DNA from 3 places in the Burkholderia sp. SR8 genome. Region 1 is predicted to be linked to each of the others. Evidence: predicted binding sites of a transcription regulator. Region 1 holds the regulator's gene; each other region holds the start of a gene.
The links. Region 1 encodes LexA, which represses DNA repair genes until DNA is damaged. Its sites were predicted from a motif close to ACTGTATNNNNATACAGT; they were not measured.
Positions count from the first base shown of each region.

Region 2: the regulator LexA is predicted to act here: its motif matches at 3,342-3,359, upstream of Q3A80_RS16820 (PA0069 family radical SAM protein).
Region 3: the regulator LexA is predicted to act here: its motif matches at 3,614-3,631, upstream of Q3A80_RS03825 (DUF2471 family protein).

Region 1 is NZ_JAULUC010000007.1:196,254-201,417, forward strand. It holds gene cysT (sulfate ABC transporter permease subunit CysT) at 1-140, opposite strand, end outside; gene Q3A80_RS11465 (sulfate ABC transporter substrate-binding protein) at 278-1,315, opposite strand; gene lexA (transcriptional repressor LexA) at 1,580-2,227, shown strand; gene Q3A80_RS11475 (hypothetical protein) at 2,254-2,592, shown strand; gene Q3A80_RS11480 (DUF2939 domain-containing protein) at 2,622-3,344, shown strand; gene Q3A80_RS11485 (universal stress protein) at 3,455-3,952, opposite strand; gene Q3A80_RS11490 (hypothetical protein) at 3,951-4,115, shown strand; gene nodI (nodulation factor ABC transporter ATP-binding protein NodI) at 4,279-5,164, shown strand, end outside.
Region 2 is NZ_JAULUC010000012.1:243-5,406, reverse strand. It holds gene rpsP (30S ribosomal protein S16) at 7-261, opposite strand; gene Q3A80_RS16830 (PQQ-dependent sugar dehydrogenase) at 415-1,554, shown strand; gene Q3A80_RS16825 (NINE protein) at 1,663-2,130, shown strand; gene Q3A80_RS16820 (PA0069 family radical SAM protein) at 2,148-3,326, opposite strand; gene Q3A80_RS16815 (Lrp/AsnC ligand binding domain-containing protein) at 3,430-3,918, opposite strand; gene Q3A80_RS16810 (D-amino acid dehydrogenase) at 4,064-5,164, shown strand, end outside.
Region 3 is NZ_JAULUC010000002.1:343,396-348,559, reverse strand. It holds gene Q3A80_RS03835 (AraC family transcriptional regulator) at 1-862, opposite strand, end outside; gene Q3A80_RS03830 (oxidoreductase) at 939-2,972, shown strand; gene Q3A80_RS03825 (DUF2471 family protein) at 3,147-3,551, opposite strand; gene Q3A80_RS03820 (LysR family transcriptional regulator) at 3,737-4,630, opposite strand; gene Q3A80_RS03815 (NAD(P)H-dependent oxidoreductase) at 4,717-5,164, shown strand, end outside.

The DNA of each region.
Region 1 (5,164 bases):
TCCCACGACAGCGTCGCGGTCTTCAGGAACGTGGCGGCGAGCGGGATCAGCACCACGAGGCTCAAATAGGCCACCGTGATGCCGAGCGTCACGCCGAAACCGGGCAGCGCGCTCGGCTTGCGAAAGGTGTACGTCGTCATCGGATGCTCTTGCTGGGTCGATGCTGCTCATGGGTCCGACGCAAACGCCGGCGCGGAGTGTTCTCGCGCCGGCGGCCCGTCGGGGATGCGGCGCGCTGTCGTGGCGCGCCGCTGTCGTTATGGTGTGACTGCGTGCGTTACTGCGGCTTGTAGATCGAATCGAACACGCCGCCGTCCGCGAAATGCGTCTTCTGCGCATTCGTCCAGCCGCCGAACGTGTCGTCGACCGTGTACAGCTTCAGCTTCGGGAACTGCTTCGTCAGCTCCGCCGGCACGTTCTTCGAACGCGGACGGTAGTAGTTGCGCGCCGCGATCTCCTGGCCCTGCGGGCTGTACAGGAAATTCAGGTACGCCTCGGCCAGCTTGCGCGTGCCCTTCTTGTCGACCACCTTGTCGACCACCGCGACCGGCGGCTCGGCCAGGATGCTCACCGACGGCACGACGATCTCGAACTTGTCGGTGCCGAATTCCTTGATCGACAGGAACGCCTCGTTTTCCCATGCGATCAGCACGTCGCCGATCCCGCGCTGCACGAAGCTCGTCGTCGCACCCCGTGCGCCCGAATCGAGCACGCCGGCGTTCTTGTACAGCTTCGTCACGAATTCCTTTGCGCTCTGCTCGTTGCCGCCGGGCTTGTGCACGGCGTACGCCCATGCCGCCAGATAGTTCCAGCGCGCGCCGCCCGAGGTCTTCGGATTCGGCGTGACGATCGAGACGCCCGGCTTGGTCAGGTCGTCCCAGTCCTTGATCCCCTTCGGGTTGCCCTTGCGCACCAGGAACACGATCGTCGACGTGTACGGCGACGCGTTGTCGGGCAGGCGCTTTTGCCAGTCCTTGTTGACGAGACCCTTGTTGGCGAGCGCATCGATGTCGTACGCGAGCGCCAGCGTGACGACGTCGGCCTGCAGGCCGTCGAGCACCGAGCGCGCCTGCGCGCCCGAGCCGCCGTGCGACTGCTTGAAGTTGACCGTCTCGCCCGTCTTCGCCTTCCACTCCTTGCCGAACGCCTGGTTGAAATCCTGATACAGCTCGCGCGTCGGGTCGTACGACACGTTCAGGAACGTCGTATCGGCCTGCGCATGCGTCGCGACGCCGAGCGCCGCCGCCGCGCCCAGCGCGAGTGTTGCGATCAGGCGGCCCACTCCGCCCACCAGCCCCGTATTGCGCTTCGCCATCCTTGGTTCTCCAGTGTTGTCGGTATTGCGATGTCGGGCCAGTCTATCGAACGGGTTACATGATTAAAAATAATCGTTCTTCATTTTTTAATACTCAAAAGTGCTAACGCAGACTGGACGGACGGTTGCGGCAGACGAACCGCCGTCCGGACGTCGCGAAATGACGCCGGAACCGGCGCGATCGCGTCGAACCTCAAGTAACGCTTGAAATTCGCGAAGTACTGTATAAAAATACAGCTCACTGTCTATCCATACAGTTCAGCCATGACCAAACTCACCGCCCGTCAGCAGCAAGTGTTCGACTTGATCCGTCGCGCGATCGAGCGCTCCGGTTTCCCGCCCACGCGCGCCGAGATCGCGGCCGAGCTCGGCTTCAGTTCGCCGAACGCGGCCGAGGAACACCTGCGTGCGCTGGCGCGCAAGGGCGTGATCGAACTGGCGGCCGGCGCGTCGCGCGGCATCCGCCTGCTCGGCGTCGACGACGTCCCGCACCAGTTCACGCTCCCGCATGCCGGCCTGATGCAACTGTCGCTGCCGCTCGTCGGCCGGGTCGCGGCCGGCAGCCCGATCCTCGCGCAGGAGCACATCTCGCAGCATTACGCATGCGATCCCGCGCTGTTCACGAGCAAGCCCGACTACCTGCTGAAGGTGCGCGGGCTGTCCATGCGCGACGCCGGCATTCTCGACGGCGACCTCCTCGCGGTGCAGAAGCGCACCGAAGCGAAGGACGGCCAGATCATCGTTGCGCGTCTGGGCGACGACGTCACGGTCAAGCGCCTGATGCGCCGTCCCGGCGGCCTCGAGCTGATCGCGGAGAACCCGGATTACGAAAACATCTTCGTCAAGGCCGGCAGCGCGGAATTCGCGCTGGAAGGCATCGCCGTCGGGCTGATCCGCTCGGGCGAACTCTGACAATCGGTCTCGCTGAGGAGAACACCATGGAACGCCTTTCCCGTCTGCTGCCTTTCCGTCAATTCGGCCGCCTGCGTCACCTGCGCGGCCGCACGCCCTGCGCGCCGCTGTCCGCCGCGGCGCCCGTGGTGAGCCAAGAAGTCGCAGTTGAACGGCAGGCGTCGCTGCTGCCGTCGGCGCTTCCCGCATTCGCGCGGGTCTCGCTGAACGCCGGCCTCAATCACGCGGAACCGGCGCGCCGTGCGCCCGTCCGGGTCTATCACGGCCGCTCGCGCCTGATCATGGTGGGCACGATCGATGCCGTGTGCCGGATGATCGACCGCTGCATCGCCGAGGAACGATCGGCCACGCACGGCGGTCTCTGATTGCGGAACCTGTCCGCACCGGAGGGATCGTGACTGTAACGTCGGGCCGCGCGTGGCGGCTCAAACCCCTGCTGATCGTCGTGCTGGCCGTCGCCATACTGGCGGCGATCGGCTATGCATACGCATCGCCGTATGTCGCGCTCGGCCGCCTGAAAGCGGCGGTCGATGCGCGCGATGCGCAGGCAGTCAGTGAGTATGTCGATTTCCCGTCGCTGCGCATCAGCCTGAAGCAGCAGGTCACGGAAGAATTGATGCGCCGGATCGATGCGGTGAAGAAGGACAACCCGTTCGCGGTGATCGGCGCGCTGATCGGCTCCGCATTGATCGGCCCGCTGGTCGATGCGTACGCGACGCCGGAAGGTGTGGCGGCGCTGATGAGCGGGATCCCGCCGCGCGGCAATCCGGGCGAACGGCCGCCCGAATGGTCGGGGCCGCCGTCAGGCGGCGCGCCGGGCAACGCACCGGCTGCACCGCCAACGCCGGCCGCGCCGCCCGCTGGTCCGGGTGCCGCAGCGAGCGCGCCCGCCCCCGTACCCGGCAGCACCGCTGCGCCGTCCGCGTCTGCGGCAGCACCCGCACCGGCGAGCCTCGTTGATGCGGGCCATCCGCAGCAAACGAGCGCCGGCTACCGGAATATCGATGAATTCGTCGTGACCTACCAGCGCAGCGCCGACGGCACGCGTTATGCGGCGATCTTTCACCGCTTCGGACTGTTCTCGTGGAAGCTGTCCGCGATCGATCTGCACGCATGAGCGTGCCGCGATCGGAATGGATGCCGCGAACGCGGCACAGCGCGAGACCGGCGTGAACCGCGGGCACACCGCGGCCGGTCGGTCACGCGATCAACGCATCGTTTGCCGTGTTACTTGCCGCTCGCGGTAGCCGCTTCGCGTTCGCGCGCGATCTCGGCCTTTTGCTCTTCCGCCGAAGAACACGCGACCAGAATGCTGCAGTTCACGCGGTCGAGCAGCTGCGTGTTGCCCGAGCCCATCCACCATCTCGACAACCCGCTGCGGCAGCGGTGGCCGACGACGACGAGATCGGCGTTGATCTCCGTCGCGAGATTCGCGATTTCGTCGATCGGATAACCGAACGCGAAGTGCCCTTCCGCCTGCACGCCACGCTCGCGCAGCCAGTTCACGCCTTCCTGCAGGATCTCGCGTGCGGTTTCCTCGAAGCGGCCGCATGCGACATCGGTCAGCAGCCCTGCGCTTTGCGCGATGCTCGAGCGCATGTCGACGACCGACAGCAAATGCGTTTCCGCCTTCAGGTCCAACGCGAGATTCGCACCGCAGCGCAATGCCTTGCGCCCTTCGAGCGTGCCGTCGTAGCACAGCAGAATCTTGTTGTAGCTAGCCATGAAACCTCCCTATCGCGACTACGTGCGCTATGCACTCATCATGGTGCGCCGCAATTCCGGACGCAAGGGATGGAAAACGCTGATTCGCCACGCGGGGCGCGTCGGCGATGATGCGGTGCACGATCCGTGCGCGCCTGCACCGTGCCGCGCGGGCATGCCCTGAAGAGACGCAGCCGATGCACTAGAATGGCCCGTTCGTGCCGTCGACGCGCGATCGCCTCGGTCATGCCCATGTGACACGCATTCGGCCGATCCGTTCGCAAGCCGCCATGCCGACCCGGCCGGCCGCCACATGCGCCCGCGCCCGCTTACAACGACAACCTGCCATGTCCGTTGCACCGATCGATTTCCGGAACGTCGAAAAGCGCTATGGCGACAAGCTCGTCGTCGACGACCTGTCCTTCCACGTGCAGGCCGGCGAATGCTACGGCCTGCTCGGGCCGAACGGCGCCGGCAAGACCACGACGCTGAAGATGCTGCTGGGCCTCGCGTACCCCGATGCCGGCGCCATTTCGCTATGCGGCGAACCGGTTCCGTCACGTGCGCGGCATGCGCGCCGGCGTGTCGGCGTCGTCCCGCAGTTCGACAACCTCGATCCCGACTTCACGGTCCGCGAAAACCTGCTCGTGTTCAGCCGCTATTTCGGGATGTCGGCGCCCGCCGCACGCGCGCTCGTGCAGCCGCTGCTCGAATTCGCGAAACTGGAAAACAAGGCCGATGCGAAGGTCGGCGAGCTGTCCGGCGGGATGAAACGGCGGCTGACGCTCGCCCGCGCGCTCGTCAACGACCCCGACGTGCTCGTGCTCGACGAGCCGACGACGGGCCTCGATCCGCAGGCGCGGCATCTGATGTGGGAGCGGTTACGCTCGCTGCTCGCGCGCGGCAAGACGATCCTGATCACCACGCATTTCATGGAGGAAGCCGAGCGACTGTGCGACCGGCTGTGCGTGATCGAGGAAGGCCGCAAGATCGCGGAAGGTGCGCCGCACGCGCTGATCGAATCGGAGATCGGGTGCGACGTGATCGAAATCTACGGGCCCGACCCGCGCACGCTGCGCGACGAGCTGTCGCCGTTCGCGAAGCACACCGAGATCAGCGGCGAGACGCTGTTCTGCTACGTGACGGACCCGGAGCCGCTCGGCGCGCGGCTCAAGGGTCGCGCGGGCTTGCGCTACCTGCATCGTCCGGCCAATCTTGAAGACGTGTTCCTGC
Region 2 (5,164 bases), on a different contig from region 1:
GCCATGTTAGGCGGCCGGTTGCGCCTTTTGCGCTTCCTTCACGAGACGCTGGACGGTCGGCGACAGTTGCGCGCCAACACCTTGCCAGTACGTCAGGCGATCCTGAGCGATACGCAGCGACTCGCCCTTCGTGGCGACCGGGTTGTAGAAGCCGACGCGCTCGATGAAGCGGCCGTCACGACGGTTGCGCGAATCGGTAGCGACGATGTTGTAGAACGGGCGCTTCTTCGAGCCGCCGCGAGCCAGACGGATGATAACCATATGAAATCCTTCGGGAAAACCGGGTTCGAAACTACTGAAACGTGCGATTATAGCCGGAAACCAAAGCCACAACAAACACTTACGCGCAAAAATTCCGCAGACGCCCTGTCCGCCGGGCATACAATCGTCGTGTTCCCGATGCCTCCCGCCGCCATGCCGCTATTTTGCGCCGCCCCGGCACACCGTGCGCAGCACCGCCTCGCGGGCATGCTGGCCGGCCTCGTCGCCTGCGTTGCGTCGGCTGCCGCTGGCGCCGCGCCGCCGGTGAGCGAGCTCGTCGTGCCGCCCGGGTTCCACGTCGACGTGCTGACCGACGCGGTGCCGGCCGCACGCGAAATGGCGTGGTCGCCGCGCGGAATCCTGTACGTCGGCTCGCGGGAAGGCCGCGTCTACGCGTTTGCGATGCACGAGGGCCGGATCACAGCCCGCCACGTGATCGCATCGGGGCTCGACATGCCGGTCGGCGTCGCATACCGCGACGGCGCGCTCTATATCTCCGCCGTGTCGCGCATCCTGCGCCTCGACCAGATCGACGACCGGCTCGCGAAGCCGCCAGCGCCAGCGGTCGTCACGGACGCGCTGCCGACCGACCACCATCACGGCTGGAAATTCATCGCATTCGGCCCCGACGGCAAGCTTTACGTGCCGACCGGCGCGCCATGCAACGTGTGCCTCGCCGATCGCAACCGCTACGCGATCATCGCGCGCATGAATGCCGACGGCAGCGGACGCGAGGTATTTGCCCGCGGCGTGCGCAATACCGTCGGCTTTGCGTGGCACCCCGACTCGGGCGAACTGTGGTTCACCGACAACGGCCGCGACCTGATGGGCGACGACGTGCCCGACGACAAGCTGAACCGCGCGCCGCGGGCGGGCCTCGACTTCGGCTTTCCCTACTGTCATGGCGGCGACCGGCCCGACCCGGAATTCGGAAGCCCCGACGTGTGCCGCCGCTATGTGCCGCCCGTGCTGAAGCTCGGCGCGCACGTCGCGGCACTGGGCATGCGCTTCTATACGGGACCGATGTTTCCGGCGTCGTATCGGAACAACGTCTTCATTGCCGAGCATGGTTCGTGGAACCGCAGCACGAAGGTCGGCTACCGCGTGATGCGCGCGGTCGTGTCCGCCGACGGCAGTCACGCACGCCAGACGCCGTTCATCACGGGCTGGCTGCGCGCGGACGGCACCGTATGGGGACGGCCGGCCGACGTACTGCCGCTGCCGGACGGCTCGCTCCTCGTGAGCGACGACTACGCAGGTGCGATCTACCGCGTCACCTATGCGGCACCTTGACGCAGGCGACGGATGACCGGCCCCGACCGGGCATCGTAGAATGCGTGCCGGGCCGAGCGCCCGCGCCGACCCGCCGGCGCCCATGCCAACGATAATCCGCCGCCACCCATGTCCAGCAGCACCGCACCGTCCCGCCGCTTCCGCTCCAAGACGCTCACCGCCGCCCTCGCATTCCTGTTCGGTTCGCTCGGCGCGCATCGCTTCTATCTGTACGGCTTTCGCGACGTGTACGGCTGGGCACACCTGCTCGCGACGATCGTCGGGATTCCGGGCTTTCTGCTGCTCGCGGCGACCCAGCGCACGGCCAGCCTTGGCTGGTGGCTCGCCGTGCCCGGCGCGATCTCGCTGCTGGCCGCGTTCCTCGCCGCACTCGTCTACGGGCTGCGCCCCGACGAAAAATGGGATGCGCAGTTCAATGCCGAGACGGGCAAGCAGAGCCGCTCGGGCTGGACGGTGATCTTCATCGTGATCTTCTCGCTGCTGATCGGTGCGTTCCTGCTGATGACCGCGCTCGCACTGTCGTTCCAGACGTACTTCGAATCGCAGGTCGAAGCGGCGAAGCAGATTTCGCAGTAAGCGCCGCCGCGCGCCGGTCAGAACAGGCTCAGCTGCATGTCGTCGCGCGACTTCGCGCCGGCTGCGCCCGCCACCGGGCGCCGAGCTGCCGCGGCGGCCACCGGTGGGCCGCGAAACCGCGACATGTCGAGAATGCCGTTGCTGCGCTCGTTCAAGCCGAGCCGCTTGACGGCCTGACGGAAGCGCTGCCGCAACAGGTCGGCCCAGATCCCTTCGCCCTTCATCCGTTTCGAGAAATCCGAGTCGTAATCCTTCCCGCCGCGCATGTCGCGCACGCGGTTCATCACGCGCTCCGCGCGGTCCGGAAAATGCGCGGCGAGCCAGTTCTTGAACAGCGGCGCGACCTCCCACGGCAAGCGCAGGATGATGTAGCTCGCGTGCGTCGCGCCGGCTTCCGCACATGCCTCCAGCACGCGCTCCATGTCGGGCTCGGTGACGAACGGGATCATCGGCGCAATGCTCACGCCGACCGGCACGCCCGCGTCGCGCAGCGCGCGGATCGTCCGCAGCCGGCGCGCCGGCGTCGCCGCGCGCGGCTCGAGCGTGCGCGCGAGCTCGGCGTCGAGCGTCGTGATCGTGACCGCCGCCATCACCTGCCCGCGTTCGGCCATCGGCGCGAGCAGATCGAGATCGCGCTCGATCAGCGAGGATTTCGTGATCGCGGCGAACGGCAGCCCGTGATCGTGCATCACCTGGATCACGCTGCGCGTGATGCGCAGATCGCGCTCGACCGGCTGGTATGCGTCGGTGTTGACGCCGAGCGCGATCGGCTCGGGCACGTAACGCTTGCGCGAAATCTCGCGCTCGAGCAGTTCGGCCGCGTTGACCTTCGCATAGATCCGGCTCTCGAAATCGAGCCCGGGCGACAGGCCGAGGTAGCTGTGCGTCGGCCGGGCAAAGCAGTAGATGCAGCCGTGCTCGCAACCGCGATACGGATTGAGCGACACGCTGAACGGAATGTCCGGCGACTGGTTGTGCGTCAGGATGCTCTTCGCGCGCTCCTCGAACACCTGCGTGCGCAGCGGAGCAGGCAGATCGGTGTCGTCCGATTCGCGCGTCCAGCCGTCGTCGACCGCTTCGCGCAGCGCCGTTTCATAGCGCCCCTGCAGATTGTCGACCGCGCCGCGCCCCTTGCGGGGCGCGGGCGGCGCTATCGGAAATTCGTTGTCGGACAGACCGTCCATGCGCTCACCCATTCGCCTGCACCCAATACTGTACATTTATACAGTATTGGGTGCAGCGTGCCAAGGGCGAGATAAAGGGTCCGGCTGACAGCCCGGCAACGGGCCGCGGCAACGGTCACTCGCCGACCGAAATCGTCAGCGTCTCCTTGATTTCTTCCATCACGACATAGCTTTTCGACTGCACCGCGCCGGGCAACTGCAGCAGAATGTCGCCGAGCAGCTTGCGATAGTCGGCCATTTCGCCGATCCGCGCCTTGATCAGGTAGTCGAAATCGCCGGACACGAGATGGCATTCGAGCACCTCGTCGATCTTCATCACTTCGCGGCGGAACTGCTCGAACATGTTGCCGCCCTTGTGGCCGAGCGTGATCTCGACGAACACAAGCAGCGCCGCGCCGAGCTGGCCCGGATCCACGCGCGCGTGGTAGCCGGTGATGACCCCGTCGCGCTCCATCCGCCGCACGCGCTCGATGCACGGCGTGACGGTCAGCCCGACCTGTTCCGCGAGGTCCTTCATCGCCATCCGGCCATCGTCCTGGAGCAGTTTCAGGATGCGCCGGTCGAGCTTGTCGAGGGAGCGTACTGGCTGACGTTGCGTTCTCATTTGTTTCTTCTGAAAACCTGAAAAATACGATAACAAAACCTACACATTCGACAATACCATAGCGCAAAACACTAGATCAGCTAGAGGTTACACGGAGACGCAAGTGCGCCCGGCCTCGACCTGATTCCTTCCATCTGGAGCAGCTATGCGAGTCGTCATTCTGGGCAGCGGTGTGGTGGGCGTGGCAAGCGCGTATTACCTCGCACGCGCCGGTCATGAAGTCACGGTGATCGACCGGGAGGCCGGCCCGGCCCTCGAGACGAGCTTCGCGAACGCGGGCCAGATTTCGCCCGGCTATGCGGCGCCGTGGGCCGCGCCCGGCGTGCCGCTGAAGGCCGTCAAGTGGATGTTCGAGAAGCATGCGCCGCTCGCGATCCGCCTCGACGGCACGCGCTTCCAGCTTCAGTGGATGTGGCAGATGCTGCGCAACTGCACGGCCGAGCGCTATGCGGTCAACAAGGGCCGCATGGTCCGTCTCGCCGAATACAGCCGCGAGTGCCTGCAGGCGCTGCGTGCGGACACCGGCATCCAGTACGAAGGCCGCACGGGCGGCACGCTGCAGCTGTTCCGCACGCAGCAGCAGCTCGACGGCGCGGCGAAGGACATCGCGGTGCTGCAGGAAGCGAACGTGCCGTTCGAACTGCTGTCGCCGGCCGAGCTCAAGCACGCCGAACCGGCTCTCGCCGCCGTGTCGCACAAGCTGACGGGCGGCCTGCGCCTGCCGGGCGACGAAACCGGCGACTGCCAGCTGTTCACGACGCGCCTTGCAGCGCTCGCCGAATCGCTCGGCGTGAAGTTCCGCTACAACACGCCGATCGACGCACTCGCGATCGCCGGCGGCAGGATCGCCGGCGTGCAGTGCGGCAGCGAGACGGTGCGCGCGGATGCGTACGTTGTCGCGCTCGGCTCGTACTCGACGAACTTCATCGCGAACCTGATGAAGATCCCCGTCTATCCGCTGAAGGGCTACTCGATCACCGCACCGATCGTCAACGAGGCAGCCGCGCCCGTGTCGACGGTGCTCGACGAAACGTACAAGATCGCGATCACGCGTTTCGACCAGCGCATCCGCGTCGGCGGCATGGCAGAGATCGTCGGTTTCGACAAGAACCTGCGCGCGGCGCGCCGCGAAACGCTCGAAATGTGCGTGAACGACCTGTTCCCGGGCGGCGGCGACACGTCGAAGGCGACGTTCTGGACGGGCTTGCGCCCGATGACGCCGGACGGCACCCCGATCGTCGGCCGC
Region 3 (5,164 bases), on a different contig from region 1:
GCCGCAACGTGCGCGTCGATACCAGCAGCGCGTCGGCAAGCGCGTCGGGGTTCGGATAGCCGCCGGTGGTGCGCGCCAGTTCCGCCCGCACGCGTTCGACCAGATCGCCTTCCTCCTGGCGCACCTGCGCATATTCGCGCTCGACCTGCACGAGCGCCTGCCGGTGCGCGACCTCGTCGGCAAACGGCAGCGGCCAGTCGAGCACGTCGCGGGCGATCCACAGCGCATTCGCCGCGCAGCCGAATTCGACCGGCGGAAGCTGATCGCGATACCGCGCGAAATAGTCGGGTTCCGGCCACGCGAAGCGCAACGCGATCGGCGGCGACGCGCGCCCCGACCACTGCGCGATGTTCTGCGCGAGCCCCGTCAGCACGAACTCGAACATCACGTGATGCTGCAGCACGGGGCTCGCCTGCACGCCGTGCAGTTCGAGCGTCGCGCCATGTTCGTCTTCCGCATAGGTCAGACGATATTGGCGATTGCGCATCCGGAAGTAGCGCTGCGTGACGACGAGCGCGGCGCGGATGTCCGGCGCGGTCAGCGTTGCATAACCGAGGAAGCCGTGCACGGTCGGCTTCAGCAGCAAGCCGAACGCGAGCCCGATGCCCGGGTCGCCGCCGATCTCGATCGCGTTGAGCACGAGCCGCCCCCATTGCGACGGCGCGACCCGCGCGTCCGGTTCGGCCAGCACCGCGTCCCGCAGGCCGGTGCCCGCACGCACCGCGGACGGATCGACGCCGCGCGCGGCCAGTGCCTGCAGCAGCAGGCGCGTATAGGCGACCGGAATCGTCGGCCGGCGCAGCCCGAGGTGGTCCTTGCGTGGTGCGGAGGTCATGTCTTTTTGGCCGGAAATGACAAGCATTATGGCTGTTTGCCCCCTCACGTTCAAGGCGGCGCGCGGCCTACGATCACATCCACCGCTTAACCGCAGAACGATCATGACGACCGCCTTTCCGCACCTGCTCGCACCGCTCGACCTCGGTTTCACCACGCTGAGGAACCGTGTGCTGATGGGATCGATGCACACCGGCCTCGAGGACAGCCGCAAGACGCTGCCGCGGCTCGCCGACTATTTCGCCGAACGCGCGCGTGGCGGTGTCGGCCTGATCGTGACCGGCGGCTTCGCGCCGAACGTGGCCGGCTGGACCAAGCCGTTCGGCGGCACGCTGATGACGTCGGCCAGCGCGCGGCGGCACCGCGTGATCACCGACGCGGTGCACGCGGACGACGGCAAGATCGCGCTGCAGATCCTGCATACCGGCCGCTACGGCTACCACCCGTTCGCGGTCGCGCCGTCGAAGATCAAGTCGCCGATCTCGCCGTTCGCGCCGCATGAACTGAGCGCCCGCGGTGTCGAGCGGCAGATCCGCGCATTCGTCCGCTGCGCGCAGCTCGCGCGCGACGCCGGTTACGACGGCGTCGAGATCATGGGCTCCGAGGGCTACCTGATCAACCAGTTCATCTCGATGCATACGAACAAGCGCAGCGACCAGTGGGGCGGTTCGTACGAGAACCGGATCCGGCTGCCGATCGAGATCGTCGAGCGCACGCGCGAGGCGGTCGGCCGCGACTTCATCCTGATCTACCGGCTGTCGATGCTCGACCTGATTCCGGACGGCAGCGACTGGCGCGAGACCGTGCAGCTCGCGAAGGCCGTCGAGCGCGCGGGCGCGACCATCATCAACACGGGGATCGGCTGGCACGAGGCGCGCGTGCCGACGATCGCGACGTCGGTGCCGCGCGGCGCGTTCGCATGGGTCACGAAGAAGATGAAGGGCGAGGTCGGCATCCCGCTCGTGACGACCAACCGGATCAACCGGCCCGAAGTGGCCGAGCAGATTCTCGCGGACGGCTGCGCGGACATGGTGTCGATGGCGCGCCCGCTGCTCGCGGATGCCGAGTTCGTCGTCAAGGCCGCGCAGGGCCGTGCGGACGAGATCAACACGTGCATCGGCTGCAACCAGGCGTGCCTCGATCACGCGTTCAGGAACCGGATCGCGTCGTGCCTGCTGAACCCGCGCGCGTGCCACGAGACCGAGCTGATCTACGCCCCTGCGCAGCAGCCGAAACGCATCGCGGTGGTCGGCGCGGGGCCGGCCGGGCTCGCGTGCTCGACCGTGCTCGCGCAGCGCGGCCACCACGTCGACCTGTTCGACGCGGCAGCGGAGATCGGCGGCCAGTTCAACATGGCGAAGCGGATTCCGGGCAAGGAGGAGTTCGACGAAGCGCTGCGTTACTTCGGCCGGCAGGTCGAGCTCACAGGCGTGAACCTGCACCTGAATCGTCGCGTCGACGCGAGCGACCTGATCGCGGGCGGCTACGACGAGATCGTGCTCGCGACCGGCGTCGCGCCGCGCGACCCGAAGATTCCCGGTCAGGACGGGCCGAACGTGCTCAGCTATATCGACGTGCTCGCCGGCCGGCGGCCGGTCGGCCGGCGCGTCGCGGTGGTCGGCGCGGGCGGGATCGGCTTCGATGTCGCCGAATATCTGGTGCAGGACGGCGAGTCGCCGACGCTCGATCTCGAAGAATGGAAAGCGGAGTGGGGCGTGACCGATCCGGCCGCGATGCGCGGCGGCGTGACGCGCGCGCAGGTCGCGGCGCCCGCTCGCGAGGTGACGCTGCTGCAGCGCAAGGCCGCGCCGCTCGGCAAGGGGCTCGGCAAGACGACCGGCTGGATTCACCGCGCGACGCTGAAGATGAAGCAGGTGAAGATGATCGGCGGCGTGAATTACGAATTGATCGACGCGCGCGGGCTGCACGTGTCGTACGGCGAGCAGCGTACCGATCACGAGCTGATCGAGGCCGACACGATCGTGCTGTGCACGGGGCAGGAGCCGCAGCGTGCACTGCTCGCGCCGTTGCAGGCGGCCGGCCGCCCGGTGCATCTGATCGGCGGCGCGGAGCTGGCCGCGGAACTCGATGCGAAGCGGGCGATCGACCAGGGTTCGCGGCTGGCCGCGCGGTTGTAACGGGCAGCTGCTTCGCGTCGCGCGGCGCAGTGCGTCGCACGATGGCACGTGATGCTCGCGCCGACGATTCCGGATCCGTTCCATGCCGACAGCGACGAACGGATGCGGACAGCGTCGCCATGCAACGTGGCGACGCGATCGCGGCAGACGGCGCTCGCTACTTGCCGGTGCGCATCACGCCGCTTCGGCGCGCTCTTCTTCTTCCGCTTCCAGCATTGCCTTGACGATCAGGTAGACGGCCGGCAGGTCGTCGTCGTCGCGGCGCCAGTCGACCGGCTCCTCGACGTCCGCGGCGACGAGCCGGCTGTCGCGCAGGCGGATGAACGCATCGACGACCGTCGGATCGTTGCGGCTCAGGAAGCCGGCATTCGAGAACGCGAGTTCCTCGACGTTCAGCAGCGCCTGCCAGCTCATCGTGCGGACGGCGGCCGGATGGGTGCGGCGCCGCAGCCCGAGCGCGCGCTGCGCGGGGCCGCCGACGACACGCTGCAGATCGACCACCGCGCGCTGCGCGGCGCGCTCGAAGTGGACGGGGTTGAAGCCGGGTTGCTCGGGATCGAATGCGGATGACTGGAACATGGTCGCCTCACAAAAGTCCGTCCGTCATGGGTGACGGAATTCGGGTCAAATGGTGCAAAAGCACTGTAAATATATACAGTGTTCGGCGCCGTATCAAGTGCCGAATGAATATGTGTGTGCGGTGACGGTTTTCTGACGATTGCGGACACGCCCGCGCGTGCGGCCGTCCGTGCCGGCGCGGCGATTCACACCGATGCGGCGATCGTCTCCCGCAACCAGCGATGCGCGGGGTCGCGATGCACGCGTTCGTGCCACAGCATCGACATTTCGTAGCCGGGGACCTCGACCGGCGCTTCCACGACGCGCAGCGCGGGCGTGTCGCGCACCAGCCGCTCCGGCAGCATCGCGACCAGGTCGGTGCCGGCAATGGCCGACATCACGAACAGGAAATGCGGAACCGACAGCACGACGCGCCGCGTGGCGCCCGCTTGCGCGAGCGCTTCGTCGGTCACGCCGAAAAAGCCGCCGCCGTCGGGCGACACGATCACGTGCTCCAGCGCGCCGAACTGCGCGAGCGTCGGCCGCCGCTTCAGCTTCGGATGCCCGGCGCGGCCGACCAGCACGTAGCGCTCGGCGAACAGCGGCAGGCGCCGCATCCCTGCCGGCGAGCCCTCGGTCGTATGGAACGCCAGATCGATGCCGTTTCGCTCGGCATCCTGCTCGATGCGCGGCGGCACCAGCTCGACGACGGCGAGCCGGGTCGCGGGCGCGGCCGAGCGCAGCGCGTTCAGCGCGGGCAGGACGATCGTCGATTCGCCGTAGTCGGTCGCGGTCACGCGCCACGTGTTCGTCGCGGTCGCCGGATCGAACGGCGTGGCCGTCAGCACCGCGCGCTCGACCGCTTCCAGCGCGTCGCGCAATGGTTCGCGCAGCGTTTCCGCACGCGCGGTCGGCCGCATCCCGCGCGGGCCCGGCAGCAGCAGCGGGTCGCCGAACAGGTCGCGCAGTTTCTGCAACTGCACGCTGACCGACGGCTGCGACATGTTCAGTTTCTCGGCTGCGCGCGTGACGTTGTGCTCGGCGAGCAGCACGTCCAGCGTGACCAGCAGGTTCAGATCCAGTCGTCTGAGATTGTTCATGGCTATACCTGGGATATCAGGAATTCATTTCCAATATACCGGTGATGACGGCATCCTGCAGTCGTTGAATCCACGGAGCAGTGAACATGAATGTGCTGATCGTCTATGCCCATCCCGAACCGCGATCGCTGAACGGCGCGTTGCGGGACTTCGCCGTCGCGCATCTCGAAGCGGCCGGCCATGCGGTGCAGGTGACCGATCTGTATGCGATGAACTGGAAGGCCGCATTCGATGCGGATGACGTGACCGACCGCGCGCCCGACGCACGCTTCGATCCCGCGCTCGATTCGAAGCGCGCGTTCGAGACGGGCACGCAGCGCGACGACATCGCGCGCGAACAGCAAAAATTGAAGTGGGCCGACGCGGTGATCCTGCAGTTTCCGCTGTGGTGGTTCTCGATGCCGGCGATCATGAAGGGCTGGGTCGAGCGTGTGTATGCGTACGGTTTCGCGTACGGCGTCGGCGAGCATTCCGACCGGCATTGGGGCGATCGTTACGGCGAAGGTTCGCTCGCGGGCAAGCGTGCGATGGTGA